DNA from 2 places in the Hominilimicola fabiformis genome. Region 2 is predicted to be linked to the other one. Evidence: riboswitches for the same ligand, from Rfam matches in the RefSeq annotation. Region 2 holds a riboswitch; the other holds the start of a gene.

Region 1 (3,424 bases), on a different contig from region 2:
CATCCCGAAAAAAACACTGTTCCCGAACCGCTCTCACCGGAAATACACGGTTCTTCCCACATATGCAGTGCGGCACGTGCCACATAAAGCTTATCGCTCTGACCGCATACACCGACTGTCCTGCTTCTGTCAACACCGCAGTTTCTCGGACAAAGTCTACATTCTCTGTAATAATTCATCGCAATATTTCCATAACCTTGTCAAATGCCGCCGCTGTCTTTTCCAAATCAGCCTTAGTATGTGCGTCAGACAAGAACAGCGACTCAAATTGCGACGGTGCAAGATAAATACCCTGTTTAAGCATTTCGTTAAAGTATACTTTGAATTTTTCGGTGTTCGACTTTGACGCGGTTTCGAAATTTGTTACGTCATTGTCCGTAAAGAATACACTCATCATTGAGCCTACTCTGTTTACACGAACATTCACACCATATTTTTCAGCCGACTTTTTAAATTCACTCTCAAGATATGCACCCTTTTGTTCAATTTCTTCATATATATAGGGGTTTTCCTGCAAATATTTAATCTGTGCGTTACCCGCCGCCATTGCAAGCGGATTACCCGACAATGTACCTGCCTGATAAACAGGACCTGTCGGCGAAACAAATTCCATAATCTCACGTTTACCGCCGTATGCGCCGACAGGCATACCGCCGCCGATAATTTTTCCGAATGTGACAATATCCGCGTCCAAACCAAATCTGCCTATTGCACCCGACGCAGATAATCTAAATCCCGTCATAACCTCGTCCACAATAAACACGCTTCCGTACTTTTTCGTTATCTCGCGAATTTTCTGCAAATATCCGTCTTTAGGCGGTACAACACCCATATTTCCTGCTACAGGCTCAATTATAACTCCGGCAATTTCATTACCCATTTTTTCAAATGCGTCCTCTATTGCGTCAATATCATTGTACGGTAAAACAAGCGTATACTTTGCAAAATCTTCAGGCACACCTGCCGATGACGCACTTCCGAAAGTTGCCGCACCCGAACCGGCTTTTATAAGAAGCGAGTCGCTGTGTCCGTGATAACAGCCCTCAAACTTTATTATTATATTTCTGCCCGTGTAACCTCTTGCCAGACGTATCGCAGACATAGTTGCCTCCGTACCCGAATTAACCATTCTCACAACATCAACACAAGGAACAAGCGAACAAATTCTCTTTGCAAGCTCCGTTTCGGCAAGGCAAGGTGCACCGAAAGACATACCTTTATCGCAAGCCTCCTTAACCGCCTCCAAAACGATTTCCTTACAGTGTCCCAAAAACATAGGCCCCCATGAGCCGACATAATCTATATATTCGTTTCCGTCAATATCGTATATCTTACTTCCGTTTGCACGTTCTATAAAAAGCGGATAAGTTCCGACATTCTTAAACGCTCTTACAGGCGAATTAACTCCGCCGGGTATATATTTTTTAGCCTCGTCAAAGGCTGTTTTGCTTTTTGATGTATCCACAATATATCATTCCTTTTCTAAACAGATAAAAAAATTATACACCCTACTTAATTTATTGTCAATTCCCTTGATTTTTCGATATAATAGTGTTAAAATAGACAAGATATATCTAAATATATCCGTTTTCGGTAAACAAGTGTTTTTATATTTGTTTTCAAAAGGAGAAGCAGGGTGAAATTCCCTCACAGTCACGCTACCGTACAGTCGGATCGCCTGCCGAAAATCGAGCGCATTTGTGCCTACGAACGATGGGTCAATGGCGGAATCATTCAGATTTTAAGCCATAGGATTTACCCAATCCCTACGGCTTTTTTTGGTATGTGAAAATCACAAGTTTTCTGCACTCCCAAAAAGTTTCATAACTGATTTAAGTGGTCACTTGTGTGCTAAAACATATTTCATAATAAGAAAAGGAGAAAAATTTATGTCTTTAGCAAACAGGAAAACAAAACTATTGGTGGCAATGCTTTCACTACTGCTTGTCATTCCTATGACAAACGCATTCGCAATGCACATTATGGAGGGTTATCTTCCTCCGAACTACTGTATTATATGGGGAGTTGTATGTATACCGTTCCTTATCGCAGGCGGTATCAGTATGCAAAAGCAAGCAAAAAAGAATAACAAAACAAAAATACTTCTTGCACTTGCAGGAGCTTTCGTTTTCATTCTTTCATCGCTTAAAATCCCTTCAGTTACAGGAAGTTGTTCACATCCGACAGGTACAGGACTCGGTGCAATTCTTTTCGGACCGTCGATTATGTCTTTACTCGGTATAATCGTGCTTTTGTTCCAGGCACTTCTTCTTGCACACGGCGGACTTACAACGCTTGGTGCAAACACATTTTCAATGGCGATTGCCGGACCGTTCGTTTCATTCGGTATATACAAGCTTTGCCAAAAGCTTAACGCACCGAAAGGTCTTGCAGTATTTCTTGCCGCAACAATAGGTGATATATTCACTTATGTGGTAACATCATGTCAGCTTGCACTTGCATTCCCTGACCAAAACTTCTTTGCATCACTTGTAAAGTTTATGGGAATCTTCGCGGTTACACAGGTTCCGATTGCCATTGCAGAGGGTATTCTGTCTGTTATGATATTCAATGTATTGGCTAAGAACTGTACAAACGAACTTAAGCAGCTTAATGTTATATAAGGGGGTATATATTAATGAAACTTTGGGTTAAAAATACAATATTGGCAGTTATACTTGTTCTTATAATTGCCGTACCGCTACTGTTTATGGGCGGTCACGAATTTGGCGGTTCTGACGACCAAGCATCAGACGCCATAAGTGAATTGGACGAAAGTTACGAGCCATGGTTTGAGCCGTTCTGGGAGCCGCCGTCAGGTGAAATCGAGTCACTTTTCTTCTGTCTTCAGGCAGGAGTGGGCGCCGGTATTGTCGGCTTTGTACTTGGCAGAGTAACAGCTAAAAAGAAAAATGATAATTGATAAATTAGCATATAATTCAAAACTCAGAAATATTGCACCTATTTCAAAACTTCTGTTTTCAATGTCGGTGCTTGTTATCTGCATATGGGCAAACAGCTTTTTGGTAAGCGTATTTACTGCGCTTACTATGCTGTTTCTTATTATTTTTATAGGAAAAACATCGTATAAAAACGTATTTCATCTTATGACTGTCCCGATAGTTTTTATTATTATGGGTTCAGCCGCAATAGCAATTTCAATCGGTCAAAATTCAAGCGATATGCTTTTTTCACTGCATTTCGGCAATACTTATTTCGGCGTGAGCCATACAAGTCTTTTATCGGCTGTTCGCGTTATGATTAAGTGTTTCGGTGCGGTAAGCTGTATGTATTTTCTTTCACTTACCACGCCTATGGTCGATTTATTCACTTTGCTCAGAAAAAGCATTATACCGAATTTTATAATCGAAATTGCGGAACTGATTTACAGATACATTTTTGTGCTGTTTGACGTATCGCACAG
Region 2 (3,424 bases):
CATCCACCCCGATAATTCACCACAGTCAAACTCATACAAATTGCCTATTCCCTCGATATATGCACTGTTATACATAGGAGTATTTTCAAATTCCATATGTATTTTGCTGTTTTTCATTTCACGTTGCAATAGGTCAAATACACTTTCGCCGTCATAAAATTCAACTGTCTGTTCTTTAAATATAACTCCATCCGACGGCACTAATTCCCACTTTTCTTTATCAAGCCACGACATATTGTCGAGTATCGTATCACATCGTACCGCCAACGTGCATGTCAGTTCTCTGCTCTCTATTACTGCATCTTGCGGTTCGACAGGTACAGGTTTTCCCTCAGGTACAGGTTCTGTTTTATATTCGTCTGTCCCTGTTGTTTCGTCAATATTCATTCCGTTGTTTTCGGAATATTCCAAATCGGGAGTATATATTTCTTCGTATGGTTCCCCTGCAATCTCTTCGGCTAATTCTATTTTTTCCTCTGCCGTCATTGGTTTGTCGGCTGTAGGCTTGTTTTGAATTTTTTCTGAGTTTTCGGCTGTCGGAGATGATGTGAGTGAAATTGTTGGCTCTACAGTCGGTGTAGGACTTTCATCATTGTCATATACCTCATCAATTATAACCCTTTCCGTTACTTTCGGCGTCGGCTCAACATTCCAACCGTGCAGTGACGGTGCATCTCCGCCCCACCAAAACGCAAATACCAATACAGCAATAATTATACTTCCTATAATTATGTGCTTTTTATATTTTTTCATTCAATATCTCCTGAAAATTATTACTTTCTAAGCAAAATCAAATTCATCATTACAAACTGTAAACTGTTTTTTATCACATTAATTTCATCTTGTGATATATTTCTGACATCGCTCATATCATAAAGCGAATTATCGCCGTTCATAAATCGTTTTAGCGACACCAAACTGTAAAAACATTGTTCTGTTGCCATTTGATTTGAACCGTCACCGTCGTATGTATGTTTAAAACCGTCGCCTATTGTATAGTACGACATTAAATTATCCGCTAAATTCTTGCCGTTCTTTTCAAAGCGTTCATCAAGAGGCGATATTCCGAGTTCACAAAGTGCAACAATGACTTGTGCGCAGCTTTCGGAATTTTCCGTACCCCAACTTGAATATCCTCCGTTTTTATTTTGACTTGCCGATAAAAAAGAAATTGCCTTGTTCACACAATTTGACACTTCTGAATTATCCGTATAATTTGAAAGTGCTTGCAGAGCCATTGCCGTAACATCAACATCACTCTCTCCACTGCCCAAAAGTGACCATCCACCGTCATCAAGCTGACTGTTTATAATCTTTTCAACATACATTTCTCTTGTTGCATGAATTTGTGCATCGGCATTGTACGGCATATCATACTGTCCGCAGTCAAGTGCAATCAATGCCCATATTGCACCGTTTATACCTTGCCAAGTAGTTTTTTCAAAATCTCCTAAAGGAAGTAATAAATTATATCCACCGACATTTTTAGGGTCTTTTCCGATTGATGTGAGTGCAATTATAACTCTTGAATATTCGGTATATTTTTTGTTATGCAATACACCGCCACATTCTTTTACATAATTGACAACATTGTTGTAATAATTCTCGTAATAGCCGACAGGTATATCACCGTAATTTCTGCTCAGTCCCATTATCAGCCACTCACCGCCTATCGATGATACGGTAGGAGTTTTCGAATTATCATATAAATATTTTTCCGTATCACTTATGACGCTGTTTATATCGTCAATACTTACCGCAAAAGCATTTGCAGATGAAATCAAAACAAACGATAACATTAAAGATATTATTTTTTTCATTAATACGCTCCGTTTCTGTAAAATCAAATAAAAAAAGCTGTGATAATTTTTTCAAATTATCACAGCAGAGTTTTCCTGTGTATATCACATATCGGCACGCAAACAACACGCTTAATACATTTATATAAGCGTACGATACTACTGCTCCTATATTGACAACATCAATAAGTACGGAGCAGTATCAAAGCAGGTCTTCTGACTCGTATTATATAAAGCGAGCTTAACATTTTTATATTCGCCTTCTCAGTTTCCCAATGACTGACTTTCATCAAAAAATATAAAAACTTCAATACATACAGCGACTGTTATCGTTCGGGATTCTCACCCGATTCCCTTTTCACCGACTATACCCATACAATATAGCCGACACTTTGTGTGATTATTCATTTTTTAGTATTATATCATCAAAAATATGTACCGTCAATGTGCTATATTACTAAAGTTACACTTGACATTCACATATTTTATACCTTATAACACAAAAAATGCGACACCTAAAAGCATCGCATTTTGAATTACATTATGAATTTTGTTTTGTATAGTTAAGAAGTCCGCCTGCGTAAAGCATTTCTTTTTGACGGTCTGACAAATCTGCATTAACCTCAAAATCAAAGCCTTTTGTTACGTTTGTCACCTTAATAACTTTACCGTTGGCAATTTGCTTACCGATATTTTCAATCTTCAATTCGTCCATTTGGTCAATCTTATCGTAATCCGATTCATTTGCAAATGTTAGCGGCACGATACCGGCATTAATAAGATTAGCCATATGAATTCTTGCAAATGACTTAACGATAACTGCCTTAACACCTAAATACAACGGTGCAAGTGCAGCGTGTTCTCTTGAAGAACCCTGTCCGTAGTTTGAACCGCCGACAATTATACTCTTACCAAGTTCAAGTGCTCTGTCGTGGAACTTTTCGTCACATACAGCGAAACAGAATTCCGAAATCTTAGGAATATTTGAACGCAATGGCAAAATCTTTGCACCAGCAGGCATAATATGGTCTGTTGTGATATTATCGCCGACCTTTAGCGAGCATTTTGCGTCTATTGTTTCAGCTAACGGCTCTGATACAGGGAAAGGCTTAATATTAGGACCTCTAAGTACTTCAATACTGTCCATATCCTTTTCATCTGCCGGAGGAACTATCATATTATCGTTTATTGTGAACTTTTCAGGCAATGTTATATCAGCCGCGTCACCAAGTGTTCTCGGATCTGTAAATACACCTGTAAGAGCTGAAATAGCAGCTGTTTCAGGTGATACAAGATAAATCTGACCATCTTTTGTACCACTTCTGCCTTCAAAGTTTCTGTTAAACGTTCTTAGTGAAATACCCTTTGAATTAGGTGACTGTCCCATACCTATACAAGGACCGCAAGCACTTTCCAGTATTCTTGCACCTGCGTCAATCATAATAGCCAAAGCACCGTTATTTGCAAGCATATTCAAAACCTGCTTTGAACCCGGAGCGATTGCAAGAGAAACATCAGGATTAACAGTCTTGCCTTTTAGAATATGTGCAACTTTCATCATATCAAGAAGTGATGAGTTTGTGCATGAACCGATACAAACTTGGTCAATCTTCATACCGCTAAGT

Evidence for each region. Region 2 has a riboswitch for cobalamin ahead of LKE05_RS11690 (prenyltransferase/squalene oxidase repeat-containing protein). Riboswitches for the same ligand answer to the same signal wherever they lie in the genome.
Region 1: another riboswitch for cobalamin. It lies ahead of LKE05_RS00250 (energy-coupling factor ABC transporter permease); the one in region 2 lies ahead of LKE05_RS11690 (prenyltransferase/squalene oxidase repeat-containing protein).

What each region holds. Positions count from the first base shown of each region.
Region 1 is NZ_JAJEQM010000001.1:58,746-62,169, reverse strand. Features, by position in the region: gene LKE05_RS00260 (radical SAM protein) at 1-179, opposite strand, end outside; gene hemL (glutamate-1-semialdehyde 2,1-aminomutase) at 176-1,465, opposite strand; adenosylcobalamin-variant (AdoCbl-variant) riboswitch at 1,617-1,688, shown strand; gene LKE05_RS00250 (energy-coupling factor ABC transporter permease) at 1,890-2,624, shown strand; gene LKE05_RS00245 (energy-coupling factor ABC transporter substrate-binding protein) at 2,639-2,923, shown strand; gene cbiQ (cobalt ECF transporter T component CbiQ) at 2,913-3,424, shown strand, end outside.
Region 2 is NZ_JAJEQM010000017.1:57,443-60,866, reverse strand. Features, by position in the region: gene LKE05_RS11695 (DUF4430 domain-containing protein) at 1-753, opposite strand, end outside; gene LKE05_RS11690 (prenyltransferase/squalene oxidase repeat-containing protein) at 774-1,820, opposite strand; cobalamin riboswitch at 1,989-2,207, opposite strand; gene LKE05_RS11685 (aconitate hydratase) at 2,341-3,424, opposite strand, start outside.